2 regions of the Streptomyces sp. NPDC040405 genome follow, and region 2 is predicted to be linked to the other one. Evidence: riboswitches for the same ligand, from Rfam matches in the RefSeq annotation. Region 2 holds a riboswitch; the other holds the start of a gene.
The links. Region 2 has a riboswitch for S-adenosylmethionine ahead of ACZ59A_RS01960 (aminotransferase class V-fold PLP-dependent enzyme). Riboswitches for the same ligand answer to the same signal wherever they lie in the genome.
Positions count from the first base shown of each region.

Region 1: it holds a riboswitch for S-adenosylmethionine, as region 2 does, so the genes downstream of both, thrC (threonine synthase) here and ACZ59A_RS01960 (aminotransferase class V-fold PLP-dependent enzyme) in region 2, are expected to answer to the same signal.

Region 1 covers NZ_JBVIVI010000005.1:233,227-248,899, forward strand. The annotation lists gene ACZ59A_RS22330 (flavin reductase family protein) at 1-389, opposite strand, end outside; gene cdgB (diguanylate cyclase CdgB) at 758-2,449, shown strand; gene ACZ59A_RS22340 (carbohydrate-binding protein) at 2,671-3,666, shown strand; gene ACZ59A_RS22345 (1-phosphofructokinase family hexose kinase) at 3,697-4,668, opposite strand; gene nagA (N-acetylglucosamine-6-phosphate deacetylase) at 4,894-6,078, opposite strand; gene ACZ59A_RS22355 (ROK family protein) at 6,078-7,112, opposite strand; gene ACZ59A_RS22360 (extracellular solute-binding protein) at 7,371-8,651, shown strand; gene ACZ59A_RS22365 (DUF3263 domain-containing protein) at 8,648-8,881, shown strand; gene otsB (trehalose-phosphatase) at 8,951-9,790, shown strand; gene ACZ59A_RS22375 (alpha,alpha-trehalose-phosphate synthase (UDP-forming)) at 10,066-11,532, opposite strand; gene ACZ59A_RS22380 (glucosyl-3-phosphoglycerate synthase) at 11,669-12,616, opposite strand; SAM riboswitch class I at 12,792-12,933, shown strand; gene thrC (threonine synthase) at 12,951-14,237, shown strand; gene ACZ59A_RS22390 (MoaD/ThiS family protein) at 14,234-14,509, shown strand; gene ACZ59A_RS22395 (cold-shock protein) at 14,942-15,148, shown strand; gene groL (chaperonin GroEL) at 15,490-15,673, shown strand, end outside.
Region 2 covers NZ_JBVIVI010000001.1:414,555-430,227, forward strand. The annotation lists gene ACZ59A_RS01940 (NYN domain-containing protein) at 1-328, opposite strand, end outside; gene ACZ59A_RS01945 (hypothetical protein) at 348-593, opposite strand; gene ACZ59A_RS01950 (rhomboid family intramembrane serine protease) at 736-1,446, shown strand; gene ACZ59A_RS01955 (Lrp/AsnC family transcriptional regulator) at 1,443-1,724, shown strand; gene ACZ59A_RS01960 (aminotransferase class V-fold PLP-dependent enzyme) at 1,743-3,107, opposite strand; SAM riboswitch class IV at 3,263-3,380, opposite strand; gene trpD (anthranilate phosphoribosyltransferase) at 3,658-4,737, opposite strand; gene qcrB (cytochrome bc1 complex cytochrome b subunit) at 4,890-6,527, opposite strand; gene qcrA (cytochrome bc1 complex Rieske iron-sulfur subunit) at 6,524-7,579, opposite strand; gene qcrC (cytochrome bc1 complex diheme cytochrome c subunit) at 7,576-8,385, opposite strand; gene ctaE (aa3-type cytochrome oxidase subunit III) at 8,455-9,075, opposite strand; gene ACZ59A_RS01990 (hypothetical protein) at 9,287-9,688, shown strand; gene ACZ59A_RS01995 (L,D-transpeptidase) at 9,714-10,967, opposite strand; gene ACZ59A_RS02000 (cytochrome c oxidase subunit 4) at 11,085-11,483, opposite strand; gene ctaD (aa3-type cytochrome oxidase subunit I) at 11,480-13,216, opposite strand; gene ctaC (aa3-type cytochrome oxidase subunit II) at 13,213-14,175, opposite strand; gene ACZ59A_RS02015 (aminotransferase class V-fold PLP-dependent enzyme) at 14,615-15,673, shown strand, end outside.

The sequences.
Region 1 (15,673 bases), on a different contig from region 2:
ACCCGCTGCTCGGTGTGGCACTCAAGGGTCGCCAGCGCGTCGGCGACCAGCGGGGCGCCCGACTCCGCGCCGCGCGTCACCGCCATCTCCGCGAACAGCAGCCGGTCGCTGATGCGCCCCTTCATGGCGAATCGTCCCGCTGTGGTCCGTTGACTCTCCGACAGCACCGACACCGCCCAGAGCGGCTGTCGTTCGAGCAGCTCGTCCAGTCGGGAGCCGTTGCGAACGCTCACCATCACGAGCGGCGGGTCAAGTGACACCGACATGAAAGCGGTGGCCGTCATACCGACGTCCTCACCGCTCGGCCCCTCTTCCGGGTCGTGCGCGGTCACCAGCACCACGCCGGCCGCGAGTCGCGACAGGGCGGCGCGGAAGTCGTCCTCACTCACCCCACCAGCATGCGGGACGGCGGGCCCGACGGGGGCGGGGGGAGGGGCGGGAGTGTAAGGCGTCGTCTGAAACACGTTCTACACGCTAACCATGTCGCGCCGCCCCGCGCATCGGGCCGCCGGACCACCCCGGACGTAGGTCCGGGGCCGTAGGCGGCACGCTTGCGGAATTTGCTTTCACAAAAAGTAGGAGCGCTCCCACGCGGTCCTGGTGGGCCGCGAACACTGTCTGTGACATGAGTCACAGCAGCCAGTAATTGTTGACCCTGTGTACCGAGTGGGCAGCGCGCTGTGATTCAGTGGCCGTTGGCAATCGGACGACAAAGGAAGCCAGGAGTTGCTGTCGAGGTCTCGGGGGAGTGCGAGCGATGGAGGCCGAGTCGGAGCCCTATATCCGCCTTGCGACCCTGCGACAGCTGCATCAGGTGGTCGCCGACCTGAACACCGCCCGCAGCCTCGCCGACACTCTGCAGACCGTCGCCGACGGAGTCATAGCCGGGCTCGGCTACGAGCTGTCGGCCGTCAATCTGGTCCGTCCGGACGGTGACCTCGTCGTCGCCGCCGTGGGCGGCTGCGCGGGCGCCGAGGCGCTGATGGCCGGGCGGGTCGGCTCCCGCACCTCCTGGGACCGTCGGCTGTCGATGGGCGACCGCTGGGGCGATCTGCGCTTCATCCCGCACACCGAGGGCTGGGTCCTCGACGATGACGACGTGCCGCAGTGGCACACCCCCGGCCCCGCGCCCCGCTTCGCCGACGAGTGGCACCCCATGGACCGCCTGCTGGCCCCCCTGTACGCGGCGGGCGGCTCCGGCGGCGAGCTGATCGGGGTCCTGGCCGTCGACAAACCGCGCAACGGGCGCCGCCCCGGCGCGTGGGGGCGCGAGGCGCTGCAGATGTACGCCTTCCACGCCGCTATCGCGATCGGAAACGCCCGGCTGCGCGGCAACATGCAGCGCGCCCTGCTGCGCCTGGAGCGCGAGCAGCAGGCCCTCCGGGCCAGTGAGGAATCCTTCCGCCAGGCGTTCGAATACGCCCCCAGCGGCATGGCCATCGCCGAGATGGGCGGCGATCAGCGCGGCCATCTGCTGCGCACCAACGACGCCCTGTGCCGGCTGCTGGGCCGCCCCGCCTCGGCGATGCGCCGCTACTCGTTCGCCGACCTCGTCCACCCCGAGGACACCGGCACCCTGCTGCGCACCTCCCACGAGGGCGGCCGCTCCGAGCTGCGGCTGGCCCGCCGCGACGGCATGTACGTCTGGGTGTCGCTCCGCAACTCGGTGGTCGCCGACGCCGCCGACGGTCCGCGCTTCCTGCTCACCCATGTCGAGGACATCGAGGAGCGCAAGCGCCATGAGCTGGCCCTCGCCCACCGCGCCAGCCATGACTCGCTGACCGGCCTGCCCAACAGCGCCGAGCTGCGCACCCGCCTCGGCAGCAGGCTGTGCGCCCATCCGCCGCAAGGGGGCCGGGCGGAGTTCGCCGACGGGCCGCCGGGGGCGGACGGCGGGGAGGGGCCGCTGCCGGGCGCGGACGGCTTCCCGCACGGCTTCGACGAGTTCGAGAGCTTCGGCTCGCCGCCCCCCTTCAGCACGGGCGGCGTCCCGTTCGACCACCATGTGCACACCTTCGCGCCCAACGAGGACGACGCCGTCGACGACGGCCACAAGGGGCTCGCGGTCCTCTTCTGCGACCTCGACGGCTTCAAGTCGATCAACGACCGGTTCGGTCACCACGCGGGTGACGCGGTCCTCATCGAGGTCGCCCGCAGGCTCGCCAGCGGAGTGCGGGACGGCGACACCGTCGCCCGGCTCGGCGGTGACGAGTTCGTCGTCCTCGCCGACGGCCTCGGCCGGGCGGACGCCCAGGACCTGGCCGTCCGGCTGCGCAACGCGATCCTGCCGCCCATCCGGGTCGACGGTCGCGCGGTGCGGGTGGGGGCCAGTTTCGGCATCGGCTGGGCGGGCTGCGGCATGTCGGCCGAGGAGGTTCTGCACTCCGCCGACCAGCGCATGTACGTCGAGAAGCGGTCCCGCTCGAAGGAGCGCAGACGAGCCGGGTGAGGGCCGGGCGGGCCGCGGCCGGGACGGGCGGCAGCCCACCCCGCTCCGATCGGGGTACGCTGCGTCGATGCGGCCCTGCCGCCGACAGTGAACCGATCATGAATATTGGCCATCCGGACAGCCCACGCCCTTCTTAGGCCCTGTCGGCCCTGATATGAGCTGTCGTGGCGCGTACGCACACCTGAGCGCCGATGGCCATATGCATAGGGGAGTGACCAGGGATGACGGCCGGCAACAACGGCTCGGACACACCGGAGAACGACGACCCGTTCGCCTATCTGTACCGCTCGGAGGGCGACGAGGGCGGGCAGGGCGGCCAGGGTGGTCAGTCGGGTGCCCCCCGTACCGGTGGGTACGGCTACCCCGGTCCGGCCGCCCGGCAGCAGCAGCCGGGGGTGCCCCGCACCTCGTACAACCACGTCCGCGCGGTCGGTGAGCGCAACTACGGGCAGCAGATCCCGAACCAGCAGCCGCAGGGTTACGGGCAGCAGGGCCAGCCGGGCCAGCAGGGCTACGGCCAGCAGAACGCCCACTACGCCGCCCCCGAGACGCTGCCCGGCGGCAACGGCCCCCGCCAGCCCGCCGCCGCCCCGCGCGGTGGTGGCCGCGGCCCCAACAACCGGGGGCTGCTGATCGGCGCCGTCGCGGTGGTCGCGGTGGTCGTCATCGGCATCGGCGTCGCGATGCTCACCAACGGGGACGACAAGAAGGACCAGGGCGACCAAGCGGGCGGCAAGCCCACCTCGGCGTCCAGCGTCGAGCCCAGCGACAAGCCGGGGCCTTCGAAGAAGCCCGCCGGGAAGCTGCCCAAGGAGGACGCGGCCAACATGTCGCTCGGCGGCAGCGCGGCCGCGGCGAGCGACGTCAAGGGCGCCAAGGGCGAGGGCGGCCGTTACGTCGGCGGCCTCAACAGCCCGGGTTCCTCGGCGACCTGGGACGTGGACGTCGACCGGGCCAAGTCGTACAAGCTGTACGTGCGCTACGGCGTGCCCGGCGAGGACCAGTCCCTGTCGCTGAAGATCAACGGCAAGAAGTCGGCCCGGCCGATCAGCCTGAAGAACTTCTCGAACGCGCCCAAGGGCGACTACGAGAAGGGCTGGACGTACTCGTGGTCCATCGTCCAGCTCAGCCAGGGCAGCAACACGATCACCCTGTCCTGCGACGACGGCGACAAGTGTGACGTCAACCTCGACCAGATGTGGCTGAAGAGGGGCTGATGACGGTATGCGCGGGGCGGCGGCGCTCCCTCAGGCCGCCGCCGGGTGCTCGGTGACCTCGATCCGGTCCCGTAGCTCCGCGTAGACCGCCCGGTCGAACTCGCCCGCGGCCGGTGCCCGTACGGCCGCCGCCGACAGGGCCACCGCGCGCGCCAGCCGCTCGGGCCAGGGCGCCTCGTCCACAAGACCGGACAGCAGCCCTGCCACGGCCGCGTCCCCGGCGCCCGTCGGATTGCCCGCCAGGCGCTCTGGCGGGGCCGCGCGCCAGGCGCCCTGGGCGGTGATCGCGAGCAGTCCGTCCGCGCCGAGCGAGGCGGCCACCGCGCGCGCCCCGCGCCGCCGGGCGTCGCGCGCGGCGCGCAGCGGTTCGGTGGAGCCGGTGAGCCCGGCCAGCTCCTCGGCGTTGGGCTTGACGATGTCGGGGCGGGCTGCGACGCCGCGGCGCAGCGGTTCGCCGCTGGTGTCCAGCAGGGTGGGGACGCCCGCGGCCCGGGCCTCACGGATGAGCTGGGCGTACGTACCCACGGGGACGCCGGGCGGCAGGCTGCCGCACAGCGCGACGGCCGCGGCCTCGCGCAGCAGCCGGACGTAGGCGTCCGTGAAGGCGGCCCACTCGGCGGCGGTGACGGCCGGTCCGGCCTCGTTGAGCTGGGTGGTGTCGCCCGACGCGGTGTCGACGACGCCGAGGGTGCGCCGGGTGGTACCGGCGATCGGCACCAGCGCGTCGGTGACGCGTCCTTGTGGCCCCGTGGCCGGATCCATGTCCTCAGGGGGTCGCGCGTGCGCGGCCAGCAGCTCGCGGACCACCGTGCCCGTCACTCCGCCGGCGAAGCCGGTGACGGTGGTGTGGTGGCCGAGTGCGGCGAGGATGCGCGCGACGTTGATGCCCTTGCCGCCGGGCCGTTCGGTGACCTCAGTCACGCGGTGGCTGGCGTGCGGGCGCAGTCTGGGCACCCGGTAGGTGATGTCGAGGGCGGTGTTGAGCGTGACCGTCAGGATCACCCGGCATCTCCTCTCCCGTCCCCCCGCCGGACGGAGATTCCTGTGCTGAAGCGTGTGGCTGGGTACCGAGCGGCGCCCGCGCGTGAGCGATCATGCCAAACGCTCGGCGCCCGGCCCACCCCTTTGAGGTGACCGGGACGCCCAATCATGGTGCGGAATCGGCCAATTCAGGGTCGAGGGGACGAGGGGAGCGTTCGGGTCAGGGGAGCGGCCGGGGCCGCGGCTCTAGTGGGGGTCGACCACCCAGCCGCCGCGCCGCATCACGCCCCGCAGCCGGAAGTCGGCGTCGAGTACGACGAGATCCGCGTCCTTGCCCGCCTCCAGCGACCCCACCCGGTCGGCCAGCCCCAGCACCTTCGCGGGGGTCGCGGACAGCGCCCGGACCGCCTGGTCCACGCCCAGCCCGTCGACCGTGACGGCCCGCCGGAACGCGTGGTCGAGGGTGAGGGTGGAGCCCGCGATCGACCCGGCCGTGGGCCCGTCGCTGATCCGCGCCACCCCGTCCTTGACCTCGACCTCCATCGGGCCGAGCGGGTAGCGCCCGTCGCTCATGCCCGCCGCGCCCATCGCGTCGGTGATGAAGGCGACCCGGTCCGCGCCCGCGCGCCGGAAGGCCAGTTGCAGCACGGCGGGGTGCAGATGCGTCCCGTCGTTGATCAGCTCGACGGTGACCCGCTCGTCTTCCAGCAGCGCGGCCACCGGGCCGGGCTCGCGGTGCAGCAGCGACGGCATCGCGTTGAACAGGTGGGTCGCCACGGTCGCGCCCGCCTCCACGGCGTCCCGGGTCGCCTCGTACGTCGAGTCGGTGTGGCCGACCGCCGCCAGCACGCCGCTGTCGGCCAGCAGCCGTACGGACTCCAGCCCGCCCGGCAGCTCCGGCGCGAGCGTCATCATGCGCGCCGTGCCGCGCGCCGCGTCGATCAGCTTGCGCACGTCCGCGGGGTCGGGGTCGCGCAGCAGCGACGGCTGGTGGGCGCCGCAGCGGTGCGGGGAGATGAACGGCCCCTCGAAGTGGACGCCCGCCACCTCGCCCTCCTCGGCCAGCTCGGAGAGGACCGCCGCCTGCCGGGCGAGGTCGTCCAGATCGCCGGTGACGGTGGAGGCCAGCATCGTCGTGGTGCCGTGCGCGCGGTGGGTGCGGATGACGGTCAGCGCCTCCTCGGCGGTGCCGGTGGAGAACGAGGCACCGCCGCCGCCGTGGAGGTGCAGATCGACGAAGCCGGGGACGATCCAGCAGCCGGACAGATCCCGTACGGCATCGCCCGCGCCCCCGGGTGCGCCGTCCCCGGGCGTGCCGTCCCCGGCGGCCGTTCCGGCGATGCGGGTGCCCTCGACCGTCAGCGTCGCGTCCGTGATCACGCCGGACGGCAGCACCACCCGGGCGCCTGTGAGAACCGTTCGCTGGATCATCAGCCGGATACCTCCGTGGACTGCGCGGGCTGCGCGGGGGGTGAGGGGGACGTGGATGGCTGGGCGGACTGAGACGAGTGGGCGGACTGTGACGACTGGGCGGATCGCGGCGACTGCGCGGCGACGAGATCCCAGGCGAGCAGTCCCGCGCCCAGGCAGCCCGCGGCGTCCCCGAGGGCCGCGGGGACGATGCGGGGAAGGCTCTGGAAGGTGATCCGCTCCTCGATCGCCGCGCGCAGCGGGGTGAGCAGCGTCTCCCCGGCCTCGGCGAGCCCGCCGCCGACGATCAGCAGCTCGGGGTCCAGCAGGGTGAGGGCGGTCACCAGGCCGTCGGCGAGCGCGCCGATGGCCTCCCGCCACACCGCCGCGGCCCGCGGGTCGCCGGACTCGACGGCCTTGGCGCAGTCGGCCGCGTCCGCGCCGGGCCCGCCCCCGGCCGCCGCCCAGGCGCGGCCCACCGCGGCGGCCGAGGCCAGCGTCTCCAGACAGCCGGACTGGCCGCAGCCGCACCGGGCGCCGCCGGGCCGTACGACGATGTGGCCGATCTCGCCGGAGTCGCCGTGGGCCCCCGGTTCGAGACGGCCCTCGATGCCGATGGCGCCCGCGATCCCGGTGCCCACCGACACGAACAGGAACCGGTCGGCGTCCCGGCCCGCCCCCAGCCGCCCCTCGGCCAGCCCGCCGGTCCGTACGTCGTGGCCGAGGGCTACGGGGACGCCGCCCAGCCGCTCGGACAGCAGCGCGCGCAGCGGTACGTCGCGCCAGCCCAGGTTGGCGGCGAAGACGGCGACGCCGCGGTCCTGGTCCAGCACGCCGGGCACGCCGACCCCGGCGGCCGCGGCCGGTTCGCCGAACCGCCGCTCGCCGAGGGCGCGCAGCTCGGCGGCGAAGTCGAGGATCGCGGCGACCACGGCCTCGGGTCCGTGCTCCCGCCCGGTGGGCCGCCTGGCCTCGTGCAGGAGTGTCCGGTCCGCCCCGACCAGGGCGGCCTTCATGCCTGTGCCGCCCACATCGAGGGCGATGACGTGTTTCACAGGGGACAGTCTCCCGCGATCCACCACGAGAGGTCTAGTCCACTCGCCGGGCCGATCGTCGTCGCAGGTAAGCGAGTTGTGACGACGTGACACATCCCACGTAGGGGTGTGCGATACGTCTGACCTGGTAAGGAGAGGTCCGATACCGAAGCGATACGCCCATGGTGTAGACCTTGTGGAGGTTTGCAAGGCAGACTCGCTCGACCTTCGCGAGAAGCATCGCGGAGGATGAATACAGCCATGGGGTGGGAAAACGCAGTGCAGCGGCGACGGTTCTTGAGTCTGACGACGGCTGGGGCCGCGACGGCGGTGGCGATGCCCGCGCTGTCCGCGTGCGGCAGCGAAAGCTCCGCATCGGACGGGAACGCCCTGAAGGTGATCGCGGCGGACTACGGCGACAGCGCCGAGAACACCTCCCAGAAGTACTGGGACAAGCTGGCCCGGGCCTTCGAGGCCAAGAACAGCGGCATGAAGGTCGACGTCAAGGTCTACAGCTGGACCGAAGTCGACAAAAAGGTCGCCGACATGGTCAAGGACGGCGACAGCCCGGACATCGCGCAGATCGGCGCGTACGCCGACTACGCCGCCGCGGGCAAGCTCTACCGCGCCGACCAGATGCTCTCCATCCCCACCCAGGCGTCGTTCATCCCCTCGATCGCCCAGGCGGGCGAGGTGAGCCGGGTGCTGTACGGGCTGCCCTTCGTCTCCAGCGCCCGGCTGCTCTTCTACAACAAGAAGCTGTTCGACGAGGCCGGGATATCCTCCGCCCCCACGAGCTGGGCGGAGCTGAAGGACGCCGCGCGGCAGCTGAAGTCGGCCGGGGTGAAGATCCCGTACGGGCTTCCGCTCGGGCCCGAGGAGTCGCAGGCCGAGGCCATGATCTGGATGCTCAGCGGCGGGGGCGGCTACACCGACTCCAACGGCAGCTACACCATCGACTCCACCGCCAACATCGAGACATTCGAATGGCTGCGGGACGAGCTGGTCGGCGCGGACCTCACCGGACCGAGCTCCCCGGCCCGCACCAACCGCCAGGACGTCTTCGACGCGTTCACCCGCGGCGAGGTCGGCATGCTCAACGGCCACCCCACCCTGATGCAGCAGGCGTCCGGCCACGACATCGAGTACGCCACCGCCCCGCTGCCCGGCCGCCGCGGCAAGTCCACCTCGACGATGGGCGTCGCCGACTGGCTCATGGCGTTCAACGCGAACGGCAAGCGGAAGCAGATCGGCACGTTCCTCAACTTCGTCTACCAGGAGAAGAACGTGCTGGACTTCGCCGACCAGTACGACCTGCTGCCGGTCACCACGGCCGTCTCCGCGACGATGCGCCACGAGAAGGACCACAAGGCGCTGTGGCGCTTCCTCGACCAGATGGAGAGAGCCCAGTTCTACCCGGCCGACAAGACCTCGTGGGCGAGCATCAGCAAGCTGATCAAGGAGAAGATCGGCTCGACGGTGACCAAGGGCGGCGACCCGGCGAGCGTCCTCGGCGAGATCCAGCGGGCGGCGGATGCCATGGAGACGGCCAACTCGTGACCGACGAAGAACTCTCCGAACAGGATCTGGCCGTGCTCGCCGTGGAGCGCGACGGCTGGCCCGGGCCGGGCGCCAAGGAGCGGGCCATACGGGAGCGGCTCGGCATCACCCCGACCCGCTATTACCAGCTGCTCAACGCCCTGCTGGACGATCCTCGCGCGCTGGAGCACGACCCGGTGACGGTCAACCGGCTGCGCCGCGTGCGCGACGAGCGGCGCGAACGCCGCTGAGGTCTCGGGCTGGCCGATGTCGGCCGGCGGTACGGGTGCCGGCGGGCGGGGCCGGGTAGGGTCGCCCGCATGGGCAGCCACCCCCTCCCCGAACCCGTCACCGCCGCCGGACGCGAGGGCCTCGCCGCCCTCCTGGGCCGGCCCGACCGGGCCGTCGTCGGGGTCGACTTCGACGGCACCCTCGCCGACATCGTCCCCGACCCCGACCAGGCCCGCGCCCACCCCGGCGCCGTCGCGGCCCTCTCGGCCCTGGGCCCCCGGCTGCGCTCCCTGGCGGTGATCACCGGCCGCCCGGCCGAAGTCGCCGTCCGCTACGGCGGCTTCGGGGACGGCGGCGCCCCCGCCAACCTCGTCGTCCTCGGCCTCTACGGCGCCGAGCGCTGGGACGCGTCCAGCCGCGCCGTCCAGACCCCCGAACCCCATCCGGGCATCGCCGCCGTCCGGTCCGAACTGCCGGGTGTCCTGGCGGCCAACGGCGCCTGGCACGGCACCTGGACCGAGGACAAGGGCCGTGCCATCGCGGTCCACACCCGCCGCACCGAGGACCCCCAGGCCGCCTTCGACCAGCTGCGCGCCCCGCTGCACGCGCTGGCCGAGCGCCACGGCCTGATCGTCGAACCGGGCCGACTGGTCCTGGAACTGCGCCCGCCCGGCATGGACAAGGGCGTCGCGCTGCTGGAGTACGTCCGCGAGACCTCCGCGGGCGCGGTGCTCTACGCGGGCGACGACCTCGGCGACCTGGCCGCGTTCGCGGCCGTGGAGCGGCTGCGGAAGGAAGGCGTGCCGGGGCTGCTGGTGTGCAGCGGCAGCACGGAGGTGACGGCCCTGGCGGAGCGCGCGGACCTCGTGGTCGACGGCCCGGCCGGGGTGGTGTCCCTGCTGCGCTCCCTGGCGGAGGCCCTGCGCTGAGTCCCCAGGGGGCAAGCCCCCTGGACCCCCGGTCGCCGGTGGCGATGCGCCGAGCGTCGCGGCGCCAGGGGACAAGTCCCCTGGGCCCGGGGTGTTGCGACGCGCGGCGGGCGCGGACACGGGTGCTCAGCCCGGCGACGGGGTCCGGGGCGGAGCCCCGGATTCGGGAAGGGGCGGGGTGGGGGCAGACCAACGACGGCGGAGCCCGGGGCGGAGCCTCGGGGCGGTCGGGGTTCGGGGCGGAGCCCCGGATTCGGGAAGAGGCGGGGTGGGGGTCAGTCCTCGGCTTGAAGGGCCCGCAGCTGGGTCAGGAACCAGTCGCGGGGTGGGAGGGCCGTCGCCGCGGCGGACAGACGCTTCGTGCGGTCCGCGCGCTCGCCGTCCGGGGTGCGCAGGGCCTCGTCGAGGGCGCGGGCGGTGCCCTCGACGTCGTACGGGTTCACCGTCACCGCGTCCGCGCCCAGCTCCTCGTACGCCCCGGCCTCCCGCGACAGCACCAGCGTGCAGCCCCGCTCGGAGACGACCGGCACCTCCTTGGCGACCAGGTTCATCCCGTCCCGGATCGGGTTGACGAGCGCCACGTCGGCCAGGCGGTAGGCGGCCAGGGAGCGCGCGAAGTCGTCCTTTACATGGAGCGCGACCGGCTGCCAGCCCTCCGTCCCGTACTCCGCGTTGATCTCCTCGGCGAGCACCCGCACCCGCTCGGTGTAGTCGCGGTAGACGGCGAGGTCCTGGCGCGACGGGTAGGCGAAGGCCACGTGCACGACGCGCTCGCGCCACTCGGGGCGGGTCTCCAGCAGACGGCGGTAGGCCAGCAGCCCGCGCACGATGTTCTTGGACAGCTCGGTGCGATCCACCCGGACGATCGTCTTCCGGCCGGGTCCGATCTGCTCGCGCAGCGCCGTCAGCCGCTCCTCCACATCGGCGGCCCGCGACCGCTCCCGCAGGAAGTCGGCATCGGCGCCGAGGCCGTGCACCCCGAGCCGGGTCTCCCGGCCCTCGAAGCGCACGGCGGCCGCGGAGCCGTCCGCCTCCCGGACGACCTCCGCGCCCAGCACCGCCGCGCAGCAGTCGGCGAAGGCGGCGGCCCAGCGCCCGGTGAGGAAGGCGGCGCGGTCGCCGCCGAGGATGCCGCGCAGCACGCCCGCCGCGACATCGTCCGGCAGCAGCCGGTAGTAATCCGGGGGCGCCCAGGGTGTGTGCGAGAAGTGGCCGATCCGCAGGTCGGGGCGGAGCGCCCGCAACAGCCCGGGGACCAGCGCCAGGTGGTAGTCCTGCACCAGCACGACCGCGCCCTCGGCCGCCTCCTGGGCGAGCGCGTCGGCGAAGGCCGCGTTGTACGTCTCGTACGCCGCCCACTGGGCGCGGAACTCCGCGTCGAAGACCGGCTCGACCGGGGTCTGGTAGAGCAGGTGGTGGACGAACCACAGCACCGAGTTCGCGACGCCGTTGTACGCCGCGGCGAAGACGTCCGGCGCGATGTCCAGCATCCGCACCTGCTGCCCGCCGGTGTCGGCCGCGGCCAGATGCCCGGCCCCGGCGCGGCGCGCCGCCTCCCGGTCGCCGTCGCCGAGCGCGGCGCACACCCATACCGCGCCCGCGTCGGGCCCGATCGCGCTCAGCCCGGAGACCAGCCCGCCGCCCCCGCGCTTGGGGGTGAGCGAACCGTCCTCACCCAGCGCGTACGAGACCGGGCCGCGGTTGGACGCGACGAGGATCGGTGCGCTGCGCTCAACGGCCATGTCGCGAGCCTAGCCATCGGGCACCCCGCGCAAACGTACGTACGGTTTCTTGTGCCCGCGAGGGTTACGCGCCCGTGCCGTTCTGCGTACCCCGAGAAGGTGCACGTACGGTTTCTTGCCCCGGAAGAGGCGGCCCTCAGGCCGCGCGCCGCTCCGCGTACTCCGGGATCTCGATCATCGGCGGCCGCTCCTCCGTGTCCACGGCCGTCGTCCGCGGCTCGAAGCCGTTCTCGCCGCGCTCGAACTGGGTCAGCCGCGGCCGCACCAGATGGCCGCGGGCCAGCCGCAGCTGGGCGGTGCGGTAGATCGCCGCGGCCATCCGGCCGAGCGCCTTGCCGTCCTGGTGGCGGTGCTTGCGCACGCCGATGTCGACCTGGGCGAGGGCGTCGAGCCCGACCGTGTGCAGCGCGTCGACCAGCAGGCCCAGCTCGACCCCGTACCCGACGGGGAACGGCAGCCGCTCCAGCAGCGAGCGCCGGGCCGCGTACTCGCCGCCCAGCGGCTGGACGAAACCGGCGAGCTGCGGCCAGTGCAGGTTCAGCAGCGGCCGGGCGACCAGCTCGGTGACCCGTCCGCCCTGGCCCGCGGTGTCCCGCAGCGGCCGGTCGTACATGCCCTTGACCAGCTGAATCCCGGGATCGGTGAGCAGCGGCCCGATGATCCCGGAGACGAAGCGCGCGTCGAATTCGCGCAGGTCGGCGTCGATGAAGCAGACGATGTCGCCGCTGGTCGCCAGCAGCGACCGCCACAGCACCTCGCCCTTGCCGGGCAGCGCGGGCAGCCGCGGCAGCAGCGCGTCGCGGTGCACCACTCGCGCCCCGGCCGCCGCGGCGACCTCGGCGGTGCGGTCCGTGGAACCGGAGTCCAGCACCACCAGCTCGTCGACGAGCGGCATGGCCTCGGTCATCAGCTCGCGGCGGATCGCGGCGGCGATCTCGCCGACGGTCGCCTCCTCGTTCAGCGCGGGCAGCACCACGCTGACGCTGGTCGCCGGGTCCCGCTTCGCGGCCAGCAGGCGGTCCAGCGGACGGTCGTCGGCCGACCAGGAGCGGCGCTCCAGCCAGCGCTCCACCTCATCCAGCACCTGTCTTGTCTCCCTGCTGTGATCGCTCGGAGTGATCGTTGTGATCCATCTCGCGGTTCGGACGGCTGGCTCAACCCTCCGGGCCGTCGGTTACAGTCTTGAACAGCGCACATGACCTTCGTATGTCGGGGGCACCGTGCGGACAAATGCCCCGGGTCCGGCCCGGTGGCCATACCGCTCATCCAGAGGGGCAGAGGGAACGGCCCGTTGAAGCCCCGGCAACCCTCCAGCTGGTCTCGCGTCCTGTAGCGAGGCTCCCAGCTCGGGAAGGTGCCAATTCCGTCTCGTGGCGAAATGCGTCCCGAGGAAGATGAGGAGAAAGGGCCTCGCCTCCATGGCTGTGCAATCTGTCGAAAGCTCAACCACTTCCGCTGCCGCTTTCGGCCCCGCCGTCGCCCTGTCCTGCCGCGAGTGCGGTGAGCGCTTCGACCTCGGTCCCATCTTCGCGTGCGGGTCGTGTTTCGGGCCGCTCGAGGTCGCGTACGACCTGCCGAGCGGCGATCCGGAAGGGCTGCGCAAGCAGATCGAGGCCGGTCCGGACAACATCTGGCGCTATGCGCCGCTGCTGCCCGTCCCCGCCGACGTGGCCACACTCCCCAGCCTGAGCCCGGGCTTCACCCAGCTCGTCAAGGCCGACCGGCTCGCCCGTGAGCTGGGCATCACCGGCGAGCTGCACGTCAAGGACGACTCCGGCAACCCGACCCACTCCTTCAAGGACCGGGTCGTCGCCATCGCCGTCCAGGCGGCCCGCACGTTCGGCTTCACCACGCTGTCCTGCTCCTCCACCGGCAACCTGGCCGGTGCGGTGGGCGCCGCGGCCGCCCGTTCCGGCTTCCGCTCGTGCGTCTTCATCCCGCACGACCTGGAGGCGGGCAAGGTCGTCATGGCCGCCGTCTACGGCGGTGAGCTGGTCGGCATCGAGGGCACGTACGACGACGTCAACCGCTTCTGCAGCGAGCTGATCGGCGACCCCGTGGGCGAGGGCTGGGGCTTCGTCAACGTCAACCTGCGGCCGTACTACGGCGAGGGCTCCAAGACCCTGGCGTACGAGATCTGCGAGCAGCTCGGCTGGCGGCTGCCGGACCAGATCGTCATCCCGATCGCCTCCGGCTCCCAGCTCACCAAGATCGACAAGGGGCTCAAGGAGCTGATCGCGCTCGGTCTGGTCGAGGACAAGCCGTACAAGATCTTCGGCGCCCAGGCCGAGGGCTGCTCCCCGGTCTCCGCCGCCTTCAAGGCGGGCCACGACGTGGTGCGCCCGCAGAAGCCGAACACCATCGCCAAGTCGCTGGCCATCGGCAACCCGGCGGACGGCCCGTACGTCCTCGACATCGCGCGCCGCACCGGCGGCGCGGTGGAGGACGTCACCGACGAGCAGGTGGTCGACGCGATCAAGCTGCTCGCCCGCACCGAGGGGATCTTCGCGGAGACCGCGGGCGGCGTGACCGTCGGCGTGACCAAGAAGCTGATCGAGGACGGGCTTCTCGACCCGTCCCTGACGACCGTCGTTCTGAACACCGGCGACGGCCTCAAGACCCTCGACGCGGTGGCCCCCACTACGGGCCCCTCCGCCATCATCCGCCCCACCCTTGACTCGTTCCGAGAGGCAGGCCTCGCATGAGCGTCAACGTCCGAATCCCGACCATCCTGCGTACCTACACCGGCGGCCAGGCCGAGGTCAGTGCCGAGGGCGCGACCCTCACCGAGGTCCTGGCGGACCTGGAGAAGAACCACACGGGCATCGCGGCCCGCATCCTGGACGACACCGGCAAGCTGCGCCGCTTCGTGAACGTCTACGTCAACGACGACGACGTGCGGTTCGCCGAGGGCCTGGCCACGGCCACGCCGGACGGCGCCGGGGTGTCGATCATCCCCGCGGTCGCGGGTGGCTGACCCCACAGCCGAGGGTGGTTGCTGACGCCCCATCACCCCCCTCACCTCTGGAAATCGCCCCGTCCGGGAGAAACGGACGGGGCGATTCCGTGTGTGGAATCGCGATACAGTTGCCCCGCTTCCCCATCGGCCCCGGCGCCACCGCATATGAGAACTCGTCAACTTGTGCGCAAAGTGTGTGCGCGATTTGTCGGGTTGATACCCTATGCCCCGCCAGGTTTGCCCGAACTTCACAGGAATTCTCCACTTATTCCCGATCGGCCGTGCCCAGAATTCTCGTCCAATTGACCTGTTGCAGAGGGCGTTGGGACGGATACATTCAGCGGCGGTCGACGCGTTCCGGCGCACACCCCCCTCGACTCGGGGGGTGAGGTCTGACCCGGGTCCGCGGAGTGCGGTCCTGCGCAAGGGCCAGCAATAGGGGAGTTAGGAATGGCTCAGGGCACCGTCAAGTGGTTCAACGCGGAGAAGGGGTACGGCTTCATCGCGGTCGACGGTGGTGCGGACGTGTTCGTCCACTACAGTGCGATCCAGATGGACGGTTACCGCACCCTCGAGGAAGGCCAGCGGGTCGAGTTCGAGATCTCGCAGGGCCAGAAGGGCCCGCAGGCGGACATGGTCCGCGTGGCCGTAGGCTGACGCGCCGAACGCGAGGCAGCTGACAAGAAGTGCCGGAGGGCTCGTACCCCGCGAGGGGGCGGGCCCTCTGGCATGCCCGCGCGTCTCCGGGTTCCCCGCGCGGCCACCATCCCCCACGCCGTCCCCATGCCTCTCTTGACGCCCGTCGGGCGCTTGCACTCTCATGGGGCGAGTGCTAATTATTGCGTTAGCACTCTGAAGGTGAGAGTGACAGAAGGATCGGGTCGGTGAGGCAAGCCGACGCCGCGCGGGGCAAGGAACCGCACGGCAGGCAGGCCGTCCGTCGCGGGCGCCAGGCGCGGTCCGGAGCAATCCACCCCGTCTTGGGAGGACCACTTCACATGGCCAAGATCATCGCGTTCGACGAGGAGGCGCGGCGCGGCCTCGAGCGCGGGATGAACCAGCTCGCCGACGCCGTCAAGGTCACCCTCGGCCCCAAGGGCCGTAACGTCGTCCTCGAGAAGAAGTGGGGCGCCCCCACGATCACCAACGATGGTGTTTCCATCGCCAAGGAGATCGAACTCG
Region 2 (15,673 bases):
CGGCCGCGGGCGGCGAACCGCCCTCTATGGCCTCGGCCAGCTCCGTCTGGGTCTCGCGCAGCCGCTGCGCGATGCGCTGCCGGAATACGGGGTCGCTCTCCACCGCGGCGGCCATCGCGTTCCCCGCGAACTTCGCGCGCCGGTTCGGGGTGAAACGGGCGTACTGCCGCAACTGGGGTGGCAGTTCGGTGACCGTCAGACCACCGAACGCGTCCGCGACCAGCGCCACCACGCGCCGCCGCACCCCTTCCGGCAGGGGGCGGTCCAGCGCCTCGGCGACGCCCTCGGCGTCACCGGCCGCCCCGTGGCCGCCCGTCCGCTCCACCACCTGCTCCTCGCTCCGTGTCTCAGGCGCTGGCGTTCGTACTCGGACGGTCCACCAGCTCGATCTGGTCGACCGCGTTGCACCAGCGACAGCGCACTGACTCAATGGTCTCACTGACCACGTCGCGCTCCTCGATCCGAGGCTCCCCGGCCAGATCCAGGTGGACGAACTCGACCGCCTTCGTCGAGCGGGTGACATCGAAACGGGTGAGGTTGCCGCACAGCGTGCAGCGCCAGCGGGTCTCGGCGGTGGGCGTGGGAACGGCCATGGTGTCGGGTCCTCGCTTCTCGGCTCATCGGCGTCCTGTAACCCTACGGCCTGAGCCCTCGGCCGTGGCGGGCCCCATACCCCGCCCCGGGCGGCGGCGAGGCGCTCTGTGCAGGTTGTGCCGGGTACGCGATGATCTGCCCATGATCGAGAAGTCGGCGGGGTCCGGCCGTCCCGTGATGACGTACGCCCTCATCGTCACCTGCTGCCTGATCTTCGTCCTCGGACCGGCCTCCGGGCTCGACCCCCGCTACGGCTCCGGCGGGGACCTTCTCCAGGCCCAGACCTCGTACTTCGAGCGCTGGGGAGTCGTCCCCAGCGCCCTGTGGGGCGGCACCCCCTCCGAGCCGCTGACCCCGCTGACCGCGCTCTTCGTGCACGGCAACTGGCTGCATCTCCTCGGCAACATGCTGTTCCTCTACGTCTTCGGGGCCATGACCGAGGAGCGCATGGGGCGTATGCACTTCGCCCTCTTCTACCTCGTCACCGGCTATCTCGCGCTCATCGGCTACGCCGCCGCCCACGCGGACTCCCCGCAGACGCTGGTCGGCGCCTCCGGCGCCATCTCCGGCGTCCTCGGCGCCTTCCTCTGGCTCTTCCCGCGGGCCAGGGTGACCAGCCTGTTCCCGTTCCTGTTCTTCCTCCCGCTGCGCTTCCCCGCCTGGGCCGTACTGATCTTCTGGGTCACCCTCCAATGGCTCGCCGCCCGCCAGTCCGACGCCCGCCCCGGAGTGGCCTACCTCGCCCATCTCGTGGGCTTCACCCTGGGGTTCCTCTACGCGTGGGCCCGGTTCGGGCGGCCGGATAGAGTGGGCGGCGCAGCCAGGCCCAGCGAGGGAGAAAGCCAGCCGTGATCACTTCGATCGTGCTCATCAAGACCAGCGTGGACCGGATCCCGGAGACCGCCGAGAAGATCGCCGCGCTGGAGGGTGTGAGCGAGGTCTACTCGGTCACCGGGGCGCACGATCTGATCGCGATGGTGCGGGTGGCCCGCCACGACGACCTCGCGGACATCATCACGGGCCAGATCAGCAAGCTGCCGGGGGTGGCCTCCACCGAGACGCACATCGCGTTCCGCACCTACTCCCAGCACGACCTGGAAGCCGCGTTCGCCATCGGCCTCGACAGCTAGCTCCGCGCCGGGTAGCTCCTACCGGGCCGGTACGCAGCGGCCGTCCTCCGTGCGGTATTCCCACTTCGCGCCGTCCCGGACCAGCTCCTTCACCGCCCGGACGAAGCGCTCCACATGCTCGTCCGGGGTGCCCGCGCCGAAGCTGACGCGGATCGCGTTCAGGGAGCGCTCGCCCGGGGCGGCCTCGGGGGCGCCGCACTCCCCCTGCTCACCGGGCTCGCTGTCCAGCAGGGTCCGCAGCAGCGGATGCGCGCAGAACAGCCCGTCCCGTACGCCGATTCCGTACTCCGCGGACAGCGCCGCCGCGAAGTGCGAGCTGTTCCAGCCCTCCACGACGAACGACAGCACCCCCACCCGCGGCGCGTCGTCGCCGAACAGCGACAGCAGCCGCACCTGATCCACCTCCGCCAGGCCCTCGCGCACCTTCGCGATCAGCTGGCGCTCCCGCGCCACCAGGCCGTCGAACCCGGCCTCGGACAGCGCCTTGCACGCCGAGGCGATGGCGTACACCCCGATCACGTTCGGCGAACCGGCCTCGTGCCGCGCCGCGGTGGTGTGCCACTCGACGTCCACCCCGCCGTCGTCCCGCCGCGCGACCTTGCGGCTCGCGCCGCCGCCCGCCAGATACGGCCGCGCCTCCCGCAGCCAGTCCGCCCGGCCCGCCAGGACGCCCGCCCCGAACGGGGCGTACAGCTTGTGCCCCGAGAACGCCACCCAGTCCACGTCCGCCTCCGCGATGTCCACCGGGTGGTGCGGGGCCAGTTGCGCGGCGTCCAGGACGATACGGGCGCCGTGCGCATGCGCCGCCGCGGCCAGCTCCCGTACGGGCCACAGCTCGCCCGTCACGTTCGACGCGCCCGTCACGCACACCAGCGCCGGGCCGCCCCCGTCCCGCTCCGCCAGCGCCTTCTCCAGCGTCTCCACGGCCTGCCGCGGCGAGCGCGGCGCGCTCAGGTAGGTCACCGGGGTGTCCTCCCGCTGCTCCCACGGCAGCAGCGAGGCGTGGTGCTCGGTCTCGAACACGAACACCTCCGCGCCGCCTGGCAGCGCGGCGGCCAGCAGGTTCAGCGAGTCGGTGGTCGACCGGGTGAACACCACCTGGTCGTCCTCCCGGCACCCCAGGAACGCCGCGACCTCCCTGCGGCTCGTCTCGAACAGATCCGTCGACAGCTGCGACAGATAGCCCGCGCCCCGGTGGACGCTTCCGTAGTACGGGGCATAGGCGGCGACGTCGTCCCACACCCGCCGCAGGGCGGGGGCGCTGGCCGCGTAGTCGAGCGCGGCGTAGGTCACCTCGCCGCCGGTGACCAGGGGCACGGTGACGTCACTGCCGAGGACGGCGAGCGGGGTGGCGGTCTCGACAGCAGCAGGGCATGCGGACATGGCGAATTCTCCCGATGGGTGTGCAGGCATGCGGAACATCGCTCGACGCACGGCTGGGCCGTGCGGAGCCATCTGGGGGAACGGGCGCTGCGGCCCTAGCGCATTCGCTGCGTCACGGAAGAACTCCCTCGACCACCAGGACCCCTAGTGCGAGGGGTCCGCGCTTGCCGCACGCCTCGCTGCGAGCGGCCTGGTCATCACCCGGGGCACCCCGCCACGGACGGAGGGTTGCCGGACAGCGGGCCGGGGCCGAAGTCGCTGTCGCTCGTGACCTGGGGGGATTGTGCCATACCGCGGGGCGGCCGCCACCCGGGTGTCCGCATCGCGGACAAGTCCCCCACCCCGCCCCTTCCCGAAACCGGGGGCAAGCCCCCGGCCCCCGCTGCGGGGGCTCCGCCCCCAGCACCCCCGCTCCTCAATCGCCGGAGGGGCTGGATTGTCCGCCCGGAGGGGCTGGAACGTGTGGACCTGGTTGTGGGCAATCGTTCCGCGGGGCGGAACGGGTGGGCACAACCCGGCCACCGGGGCGCACCCGGCGACGAAAACCCCGTTACGCGTTACTGGCTCGCACCCAGCGTTCCAGGGACTCCCTCGCCGCGCCCGAGTCGATCGACTCGGCGGCTCGGGTGACGGCCGTCGCGATGCGGGTCGTGAGGGGGGTATCGGCGGGCTCGCGGGCCCAGTCCAGGGTGGCCAGGGCGGCGGCCGAGTTGAGGAGGACCGCGTCGCGTACGGGGCCCGTCTCGCCCGCCAGCACGCGGCGGGCCACATCCGCGTTGTGCGAGGCGTCGGCGCCGCGCAGGGCCTCCACGGGGGCCAGTTCGAAGCCGATGTCGCGCGGGTCGAAGGACTCCTGCCGGACCGTGCCGTCCCGGACCACCCACACCTGGGAGGTCGCGGTCACGGTCAGCTCGTCGAGTCCGTCGTCGCCCCGGAAGACCAGCGCCGAGGAGCCGCGCTCGGCCAGCACCCCGGCCATGATCGGCGCCATCCGGGCGTCGGCGACGCCCGTGGCCTGGCAGCGGACCCGGGCCGGATTGGTGAGCGGGCCGAGGAAGTTGAACGGGGTGGCGATGCCCAGCTCGCGGCGGGCCGCCGCGACGTGCCGCAGCGACGGGTGGAACTTGACCGCGAAGCACATCGTGATGCCCGCTTCCTCGGCGATCTCGGCCACCCGCGCCGGGCTCAGGTCCAGATTGACGCCGAGCTTCTCCAGGACGTCGGAGGCGCCGCTCGCGGAGGACGAGGCGCGGTTGCCGTGCTTGACCACGCGCGCGCCCGCACCGGCCGCCACCAGGGCGGACATGGTCGAGATGTTGACCGTCTTGGCACGGTCGCCGCCCGTGCCGACGATGTCGACGGTCGGCCCGGGCACCTCGATCGTCTTGGCGTGCCCGTACATGGCGCGGACGAGGCCGGACAGCTCGGCGACAGTCTCGCCCTTCGCCCGCAGCGCGACCGCGAACCCGGCGATCTGGGCGTCGGTGGCCTCGCCGCGCATGATGCGGTCCATGGCCCAGGCGGTGTCGTCGGCGCTGAGGTCCTGGCCGCCGAGGAGGGAGGTGAGCACATCCGGCCAGGTGCGGGCCGTCGCGGTGCTGTCGCCTCCGGCTGGGGTCACAACGTCCATGGTCCGCTCCTGAGTGGCTAATGGCTCGATCAGCGCTCGATCAGGCCCAGCCTATCGGCGCGGGTGACCGGCAGACGCACAGACCAGGGCCCCGGTCCGGACGGTGAGGTCCGGGCCGGGGCCCTGGTCTGTGGCGTCAGACGACGGAGAGATCAGTGGTGGCCGTGGCCGCTGGTGATCTCCTTGTACTCCTCGGAGGTCGGCTTCGGGATGAAGGCGTCCTTGCCGTAGTAGCTCTTGGACAGCCTGGACCGCAGCTTCTGCGACGCCTTGACCTTGCGGCGGACGCCGTTCTCGTCGACCTCGGGGCCGATCTCGTACGCCTTCGGCTGCTCGTGCTGCGTGAGCACGTGCATCTGCTCCTGCGTGAGCGGCGCGTGCACCTCGACGAACTCACCGTGCGGCAGGCGCTTGATGATGCCGGTCTCGCGACCGTGCAGCACCTTCTCCTTGTCGCGGCGCTGGAGGCCCATGCAGATCCGCTTGGTGGCGATGAACGCGAGGGCCGGTCCGGCGAAGAAGCCGATCCGCACGAACCAGGTGATCGAGTTGATCGACAGGTTGAAGTGCGTGGCCCACAGGTCGTTGCCGCCACCGATCAGCATCACGAAGTACGCGGTCAGCCAGGCGACACCGAAGGCCGTACGGGTCGGGGCGTTGCGCGGGCGGTCCAGGATGTGGTGCTCGCGCTTGTCGCCGGTGATCCAGCCCTCGATGAACGGGTAGAAACCGATCGCGAAGAGGACCAGCGGGAAGAGCACGATCGGGATGAACACGCCCAGGACGAGCGTGTGACCCCAGGCCGTGATCTCCCAGCCCGGCATGACACGGACCAGACCCTCGGCGAAGCCCATGTACCAGTCGGGCTGGGCGCCGGTGGAGACCTGGTCGGGCCGGTAGGGGCCGATGGTCCAGATCGGGTTGATCGTGGCGATCGCGGAGATGACCGCGATGACGCCGAAGACCAGGAAGAAGAAGCCGCCCGCCTTGGCCATGTAGACCGGCAGCAGAGGCATGCCGACGACGTTCTTGTTGGTCTTTCCGGCCCCGGGGTACTGCGTGTGCTTGTGGTAGAAGACCAGGATCAGGTGCGCCACCAGCAGGCCGAGCATGATGCCCGGCAGCAGCAGGACGTGGACCGGGTAGAGCCTCGGGATGAGGTCCATGCCCGGGAACTCGCCGCCGAACACGAACATCGAGATGTACGTGCCCACGACCGGGATCGACAGGAACACGCCCTCGATGAACCGCAGACCGGTGCCGGAGAGCAGGTCGTCGGGGAGCGAGTAGCCGGTGAAGCCGGTCAGCATGCCGAGGAAGAACAGCAGGAAGCCGAAGAGCCAGTTGACCTCACGCGGCTTGCGGAACGCACCCGTGAAGAAGACGCGCATCATGTGCACGAACATCGCGCAGAGGAAGACCAGCGCGGCCCAGTGGTGGATCTGCCGGATCAGCAGACCGCCGCGCACCTCGAAGCTGATGTCGAGCGTCGAGGCGAACGCCTCGGACATCCGGACGCCCTGCATCGGGACGTACGGGCCGTGGTACACGACCTCTTCCATGCTGGGGTGGAAGAACAGCGTCAGGTACACACCCGTGAGGATGATGATGATGAAGCTGTAGAGCGCGACCTCGCCCAGCATGAAGGACCAGTGGTCCGGGAAGATCTTGCGCATGTTGGCCCGGGCGAGGCTGTAGATGCCCAGCCGGCCGTCGGCCCAGTCGGCGACGCGCTCGCCCGCGGGCGCTTTGCCGCGCCGCTGCGTACCCGTGTCTGTTGCAGTACTCATCCGCGCTCCCAGTAAGCAGGACCGACGGGCTCCGAGAAGTCGCCCATGGCTTCGAGGTACCCCTGGTCATTGGCCTTGATCCGCAGCTGGGGCAGTGCGTGACCGGCCGGACCGAAGATCACTCGGCCACCGTCGGAGAGGTCGAACGTCGACTGGTGGCAGGGGCACAGGACGTGGTGCGTCTGCTGCTCGTACAGGTTGATCGGGCAGCCGACGTGGGTGCAGATCTTCGAGAAGGCGACGATGCCCTCGTGCGACCAGTCCAGCTCGCGCTTGTCCTTGATGTTCTCCGGCTGGAGCCGGACCAGCATCAGGGCGGCCTTGGCGATCTCGGTCTGGAAGTCGTGGTCCTCCTCGGTCATGCCCTCGGGCATGGCGAAGGTCAGGGAACCCACGGCGATGTCCTCGGGCCGCAGCGGCTGCATGGTGTTGTAGTTCATGAGCCGCTTGCCCTTGGCCCAGGTGGTGTGCCGGAGCTTGGTGCCCGGCAGCGGGCCGAGGTCGCGCAGCAGCACGACGCCGGAGAGCGGCACCAGGGCGAGCGCGCCGAAGAGGGTGTTGCGGGCGAGCTTGCGGCGGCCGAAGCCGGACTCCTTGGCGCCCGCCGCGAAGTCGTCGAGGACCTTGGCCTTGACCTCGGGGCTGGCCTCGATGGCGTGCCGGTCGTCGGCGATCTCCACGTCGGACATCAGGGTCCGGGCCCAGTGGACCGCGCCGGCGCCGATGGCGAACAGCGCGATGCCGAGGGTGACGCCCAGCGCGAAGTTCAGCGCGCTGATGTGACCGATCGGGAAGACGTAGATGTACTTGTCGACCGGCAGCGCCACGTAGGAGGCGATGAAGGCGATCGTCGCCACCATCGAGACCGTGAAGAGCAGGGCGACGGTGCGCTCGGACCGCTGGGCGGCCCGCTCGTCGATGTCCTGCTGACGGTGCTCGTGCGCGGGCAGCCCCGGGTCGGCGAACGGGTCTTCCGCTACCGCGGTCGCACCGCCCTCCGCCCGCTCCTCGGGCAGCTTCTCTTCTGCTTCTGAAATCTCGTGGCTACTCATGACTTCTTGGCCTTTGCGGTCCGGGCGGCGACCCAGATGGTGAGGACGATCAGCGCGCCCATGCCGAAGACCCAGGCGAAGAGGCCCTCACTGACCGGGCCGAGCCCGCCGAGCTCAAGGCCACCGGGGGTCTTGGACTTGTCGCTGTTGACCGTGTCGAGGTACGCGATGATGTCCTGCTTGTTCTTCTCCGGCATCGTGGTGTCGGGGAAGGAGGGCATGTTCTGCGGGCCGGTCTGCATGGCCTCGTAGAGATGCTTCTTACTCACACCCTCGAGGGACGGCGCGTACTTGCCAGTGGTGAGGGCACCGCCCTTGCCGGCGAAGTTGTGGCACTGCGCGCAGTTCGTGCGGAAGAGCTCTCCGCCCTTCGCGACATCCGCGCCATCGGTGCTGTACTGGCCCTTGGAGGGCGTCACCGGCCCGGCGCCGAGCGAGGAGATGTACGCGGCCAGCTGCTCGGTCTCGGCGTCCGAGTAGATCTTCTTCTTCTTCGGCACCTGAGCGCCCGGCTGCTGGGCGGGCATCCGGCCGGTACCGACCTGGAAGTCGACGGCGGCCGAGCCGACGCCTACCAGACTCGGGCCGTCGGAGGTCCCCTGACCGCCCGTACCGTGGCAGCTGGCGCAGCCGACGGAATAGAGCTTCTTGCCCTCCTCGATGGCGAGGGACTGGGCGGAGCTGTCATCGGCCTTCGCCTCGCTCGGCGAAAACGCGGCGTACAGCCCCCCAGTGACCGCCAGCGCGAAGAGTAGGACGACGAGCGCAGCCAGCGGATGGCGCCGTCGTGCGGAGAGCTTTTTCACGGATTACCCCGGTGTCAGGATCTTCTGCGTCGATGCTTTAAGGACGTGGTTCCGGTCGCGGTGACCGGTTTACTTGATCATGTAGATCGTGGCGAAGAGGCCGATCCAGACGACATCGACGAAGTGCCAGTAATAGGACACGACGATGGCCGCCGTCGCCTGCTGGTGGGTGAACCTCTTGGCCGCGTACGTCCTCCCAAGGACCAGCAGGAAGGCGATGAGTCCGCCCGTCACATGCAGTCCGTGGAAACCGGTGGTCAGGTAGAACACCGAGCCGTACGGGTCGGAGGAGAGCGAGAGCCCGTCCTTCTTGACCAGTTCGGTGTACTCGAAGATCTGACCGCCGATGAAGATCGCGCCCATGATGAAGGTGATCACGAACCAGGAGCGCAGCTTCCTCACGTCGCCACGCTCGGCAGCGAAGACACCGAGCTGGCAGGTGAGGGAGGAGAGCACCAGGATCGTGGTGTTCGTCGCCGAGAACGGGAAGTTCAGCGAGGACGCCATTTCCTTCCAGTGCTCGGCTCCGGTCACCGATCGCAGGGTGAAGTACATCGCGAAGAGGGCCGCGAAGAACATCAGCTCGGAACTCAACCAGATGATGGTTCCGACGCTGGTGAGGTTCGGCCGGTTGACCGACGGGTGCGCGTGCCCGGTATCTGTTGCTGTTGCTGTCGCCACGACCGACATTATGTCGGTCGCTTATCCGGCGCTCACTCCCGGGGGTGCCGTTCGGAGTGTCCAGGGCGGCGTCAAGGGCATCGATGCTGCTCGTCGCGGCTGTTCCGGCCGGTCCCTCGAAGGAGGGAGAGATCGGTTCGCCCCCTCCTCCGGAAGGCTGTACGGGAGTAACATCCGCCACAAGAGCCCGGTAGTCCCCTTGGCTGATGCGGAGGAAACGATGCGGCCGACCGCCACGGTGCTGGTCTACAGCGACGACGCGAACACCCGCGAACAGGTGCGGCTCGCGACCGGTCGTCGCCCCGCCGCCGATCTGCCTCCGGTGGAGTTCGTGGAGTGCGCGACCCTCCCCGCCGTCCTGGCGGCGCTGGAGGACGGCGGGATCGACGTGTGCATCCTGGACGGGGAGACGGCCCCCGCGGGCGGGATGGGCGTCTGCCGGCAGATCAAGGACGAGATCTTCCAGTGCCCGCCGGTGCTGCTGCTCATCGGCCGCCCGCAGGACGCCTGGCTGGCCACCTGGAGCCGCGCGGAGGCCGCGGTGACGCATCCGGTGGACCCGGTGGCCCTGGTGGACGCGCTGTCCGGGCTGCTCCGCAAGCGGCTCGCGGTGGGCGCCTGACCGCACTCCCCGCGGTGTCACGCGGTCATGCCATGGGGCGGAGCCGGGCCGAGTCGGCCGGGGTGCTGCCGTCCCGCTGACCGGCGGCGAGGGCGCTGCCCTGGCGCCAGTCGGTCCACGCCATGTTCCAGTCGCCGTAGCCGTTGCCGAACGCGGCCATGTCGTCTCCGTTGCTGTTGACGACCTTGACGATGTCGCCGAGATGCACGGTGTTGAAGAACCACTGGGCGTTCGAGGTGGACATGCCGGTGCAGCCGTGGCTGACATTGGCGTACCCCTGTGAGCCCGTGGACCAGGGCGCGGCGTGGACGTATTCACCACTTTCGGTGACCCGGGTCGCCCAGTAGACCATCAGATCGTAGGAACCGGCGCCGAGGCCGATGCTGGCGCCCGTCATCCGCACCGCCGACTCCTTGGCCAGGATCACCTTGGTGCCGTTACGGGTGTCGAACCCGGGCATACCGGTGGTGATCGGGATGGTCCGGATCACCTGCCCGTTCCGCCGGACCGTCATCTGGTGGGTCCCGGAGTCGGTCAGGGCCTCGATCCGGTCGCCGGTGGTGATCCGCAGCGGCTTGGCCGTGCCGCCGTAGAGCCCGCCGCCGATCCTGATGCCCTTGAGGTTGGAGCGCACCTTGACGGTGGCGTGCGCGGGCCAGTACTCGGCCGGGCGGTAGTGCAGCGTCTTGCTGTTCACCCAGTGCCAGACGCCGTCCACCGCGGGCTGTGAGTCGACCTTCAGGCCCCGCTCGATCACGGCCCGGGCCGAGGGGTCCTTGACCGCGCGGCTCAGCTTGGCGGTGACCGGCTGGCCCACCCCGTACTCCCCCGACTTCGGCCCGAAGGTGACCTTCAGCAGCCTGCGCGCGGAGCTGGTGGTGAAGTCGATCGTACGGCGGCCCGGGGCGCCGCCCGAGTCCTCCGTGGACACCCGCAGCGTGTAGTGGGCGCCCGCCGCCAGCGGCACGGTGGAGCGCCACCTGTTGCCGTCCGGCGTCAGTTCGCCCCGTACGTACCTGCCTGCCGCGTCGGTGGCGGTGACGTCCGTGATCCGGCCGTCGTCGCCCTTGGCGGTCACTTGGAGCGGCCGGTCCGGATCGGCGTTGTGTGCGCCGCTCTCACCGCTGAAGGAGATCTGGTCGGCGGCGTCGTACGGCTTGGCGGACAGCGGGTCCGAGGAGGGGCCCCCGCATCCGCTGAGACCCGCTATCAGCGACGCCACCAGCAGGGCACTGGAGAGCACCGCCCGGGTTCGAGGAGATCGAGGTGTGTGGTTCATGCGATCACGCTATGGACGCCCGCGGCGGACGGCGCGCCGAGCAGGGCAGCAGGGTGACGGCGCACGGATAAGGGGCCCGGCACCGTTGCCGGTGCCGGGCCCCTTGATCAGAAACCGCTACTGGTTCTGGTTCTCGCCGCGGTAGTACTCGAAGACCCACCCGAAGAGGCCGACCATGATGATCGGGGCCGAGAAGAACAGCAGCCACCAGCCGAAGACCACGCCCATGAAGGCCAGGGCGCCACCGACGGCCAGGGAGAGCGGCTGCCAGCTGTGCGGGGAGAAGAAGCCCAGCTCACCGGCGTCGTCCGCGACATCCGCGTCCTTGTTGTCCTGCGCCCCGACATCCACCCGGCGCGCGGTGAACGCCAGGTAGAAGCCGATCATGATGCTCAGACCGAAGGCGAGGAACAGCGCCGTGGTACCGGCGGGCTCCTTCGACCACACGCCGTAGACGACGGCCATCGCCAGGATGAAGACGGCGAGCCAGATGAACATCCGGCCTTGGACCTTCACTTGTCGGCCTCCTTACCACCCGCGAGGGCCTTGTCATCGTCGGCCGCACCGTGCTCGAGCTGGTCGAGCGCCGCGATCTCGGGGTGGTGCAGGTCGAATGCCGGGGATTCGGAACGGATCCGCGGCAGGGTGAGGAAGTTGTGCCGGGGCGGCGGGCAGGAGGTGGCCCACTCCAGCGAGCGGCCGTAGCCCCACGGGTCGTCGACCTCGACCTTCTTGCCGTACTTGGCGGTCTTCCAGACGTTGTAGAGGAACGGCAGGATCGACAGGCCGAGCAGGAACGAGCTGATCGTGGAGATCGTGTTCAGCGCGGTGAAGCCGTCGGCCGCCAGGTAGTCGGCGTACCGGCGCGGCATGCCCTCGGCGCCCAGCCAGTGCTGCACCAGGAAGGTGCCGTGGAAGCCGATGAACAGCGTCCAGAAGGTGATCTTGCCGAGCTTCTCGTCCAGCATCTTGCCGGTCATCTTCGGCCACCAGAAGTGGAAGCCGGAGAACATCGCGAAGACCACGGTGCCGAAGACCACGTAGTGGAAGTGCGCCACCACGAAGTACGAGTCGGAGACGTGGAAGTCCATTGGCGGCGACGCCAGGATGACGCCGGTGAGACCACCGAAGGTGAAGGTGATGAGGAAGCCGATCGCCCAGAGCATCGGGGTCTCGAAGCTCAGCGAGCCCTTCCACATCGTGCCGATCCAGTTGAAGAACTTGATACCGGTCGGGACCGCGATCAAGAACGTCATGAAGGAGAAGAACGGCAGCAGCACCCCGCCTGTGACGTACATGTGGTGCGCCCACACGGTCACGGACAGACCCGCGATGGAGATCGTCGCGGCGACCAGGGTGAAGTAACCGAACATCGGCTTGCGCGAGAAGACCGGGATGACCTCGGAGATGATCCCGAAGAACGGCAGCGCGATGATGTACACCTCTGGGTGTCCGAAGAACCAGAAGAGGTGTTGCCACAGCAAGGCACCGCCGTTGGCCGCGTCGAAGACATGCGCCCCGAATTTTCGGTCCGCCTCCAGGGCGAACAGCGCGGCGGCCAGGACCGGGAAGGCCAGCAGGACCAGCACGGCGGTCAGCAGCACGTTCCAGGTGAAGATCGGCATGCGGAACATCGTCATGCCGGGAGCGCGCATGCAGATGATCGTGGTGATGAAGTTGACCGCACCGAGGATCGTGCCGAAGCCGGAGAAGGCCAGACCCATGATCCACATGTCGGCGCCGATGCCCGGCGAGCGGACCGCGTCCGACAGCGGCGAGTACGCGAACCAGCCGAAGTCGGCCGCGCCCTGCGGGGTCAGGAAGCCGCCCACCGCGATGAGCGACCCGAAGAGGTACAGCCAGTACGCGAACATGTTCAGCCGCGGGAACGCCACATCGGGCGCGCCGATCTGGAGCGGCATGATCCAGTTCGTGAAGCCCGCGAACAGCGGGGTGGCGAACATCAGCAGCATGATCGTGCCATGCATGGTGAACGCCTGGTTGAACTGCTCGTTCGACATGATCTGCGTGCCCGGGCGGGCCAGCTCGGCGCGCATGAAGAGCGCCATCACTCCGCCGATGCAGAAGAACGCGAACGACGTGACCAGGTAGAGCGTGCCGATCGTCTTGTGGTCCGTGGTGGTCAGCCACTTGACGACGACATTGCCGGGCTGCTTGCGGCGCACCGGCAACTCATCCTCGTACGAGGCGGTTGCGTCGGCACCCTGGGGTTCGTTGAGGATGCTCACTGTGTCTTGGTCTCCGCGTTCTTGGCGGGGTCCGTCTGCGCAATGCCCGCCGGGATGTATCCCGTCTGGCCCTTCTTCGCCAGGTCCTTCAGGTGCTGCTGGTAGCGCTCCGGGGAAACGACCTTGACGTTGAAGAGCATCCGGGAGTGGTCGACGCCGCACAGCTCGGCACACTTGCCCTTGAAGGTGCCCTCGCGGTTCGGGGTGACCTCGAACCGGTTGGCATGGCCCGGGACGACGTCCATCTTCATCAGGAAGGGAACCACCCAGAAGGAGTGGATGACATCGCGGGAGGTCAGGATGAACTCAACCGATTCACCCTTGGGCAGCCACAGGGTCGGACCCGGGTTGCCGTTCTGCGGATTCCGCTCGCCGGGGGTGCCGGTGTCGTAGACGCCCTCGGCACCCTTGGGAACCGTGTCGAGCATCTTGTCGGGGATGGTCGACACCTCCTTCGGCAGTGCCTTGGGGCTGGCCGGGTTCCCGTCCACGTTCTCCATGTAGTTGAAGCCCCAGCTCCACTGGTAGCCAACGACGTTGACTACGTGGTCGGGCTTCTTGGAGGTTTTGAGGAGGGCGTTCTCATCGCGCGCGGTGAAGTAGAACAGCACCGCGACGATGATGATCGGGACCACGGTGAACAGTGCCTCGAGAGGCATGTTGTACCGGATCTGCACCGGAACCTCGACCTTGGTCCTGGACCTGCGGTGGAGGATCACCGACCACAGGATCAGGCCCCAGACCAGCACGCCCACAGCGAGCGCTGCAGCCCACGAGCCCTGCCACAGGGAGAGGATCCGCGGCGCCTCCTCCGTGACCGGGGTGGGCATTCCGAGGCGGGGGAAGTCCTTTGATGTGCAACCGGTGGCGGTCGCCAGGACCAAGCCCGCGGACAGCGCCTGCAGCAGCTTCCGCCGCACCGGGCGCCGCGACGAGCGGTCGGAGCCGTTGGGACTCACGTAGCGCCTTCCCGAGAGTCTCGCCCGCGCGGTCGGCCGCGGCCGTCATCTGGTCGGTCGCCGGCCCGGTGCGGGCAGGGGTTTGGATGTTTATGCGGACCAAACCCTACTGGACGCCATTTGGCGCTGCGCGGGGAGGGTGCCCAACGCGCCGGACCCCTCCCCGAAGGGGTGGCATCGCCGCCGGAACGCCGCGGAATCCCGACGGAATGACCTGCTCCGGCAGCATTTCCGGGACCCGGGAGCGGCGTGGGGTGTGGCCGGGGAGCGGCCGGGGTAAAGGTGGTGCGGGCACCGCCCCGTTCGTGTGATGCCGTGCGCCGGGACGCCGTACGCCCGTGCGTGGCATGTCCGCATCCCGGGCCCTCCCGCGCGCGGTGAATTTCGGCTCGAATTTCTTCATCGCCGGGCGCCGGGCGCAGCGGCTAGCGTTCTTTACGTGCCCTATTTCGACGCGGCCTCGTCCGCACCGCTGCATCCCGTGGCCCGGCAGGCGCTGCTCGCCGCCCTCGACGAGGGGTGGGCCGACCCGGCCCGGCTCTATCGCGAGGGACGGCGCGCCCGGCTGCTGCTGGACGCCGCGCGGGAGACGGCCGCCGAGGCCGTCGGATGCCGCCCGGACGAGCTGGCCTTCACTCCTTCGGGGACCCGCGCCCTGCACGACGGCATCGCCGGAGCGCTCGCCGGGCGCCGCCGGGCCGGGCCGCGGCTGATCGTCTCCGCCGTGGAGCACTCCGCGGTGTTCCAGGCCGCGGCGGCGCACGAGGCGTCCGGCGGCTCGGTCACCGAGGTCCCGGTGGACCGTACGGGCCGGGTCGCGCCGGACGCGTACGCGGCGGCTCTGCGCGAGTCCCCCGACGGCGTCGCGCTGGCGTGCCTGCAGTCCGCCAACCACGAGGTCGGCACGGTGCAGCCGGTGGCCGCGGCGGCGGAGGGCTGCGCGGCGGACGGCGTGCCACTGCTGGTGGACGCGGCGCAGTCGCTGGGCTGGGGCCCGGTGGAGGGCCGGTGGTCGCTGCTCACCGCGAGCGCCCACAAGTGGGGCGGCCCGTCGGGGGTCGGGCTGCTCGCGGTGCGCAAGGGCACGCGGTTCCGTCCGGCCCCGGTGGACGAGCGGGAGTCGGGCCGCGCCCCGGGGTTCGAGAACCTCCCGGCGATCGTCGCGGCCGCCGCCTCGCTGCGCGCCGTACGGGCCGAGGCCGCCGAGGAGGCGGAGCGGCTGCGGGGGCTGGTGGACCGTATCCGGGCCCGGGTGCCGGAGCTGGTGCCGGACGTGGAGGTGGTCGGCGACCCGGAGCGGCGGCTGCCGCATCTGGTCACCTTCTCCTGTCTCTATGTCGACGGGGAGGCGCTGCTGCACGAGCTGGACCGGGCGGAGTTCTCGGTGTCGTCCGGGTCGTCGTGCACGTCGAGCACGCTGGTCCCCAGCCATGTGCTGCGGGCCATGGGGGTGCTGTCCGAGGGCAACATCCGGGTCTCGCTGCCGCGCGGGACCTCC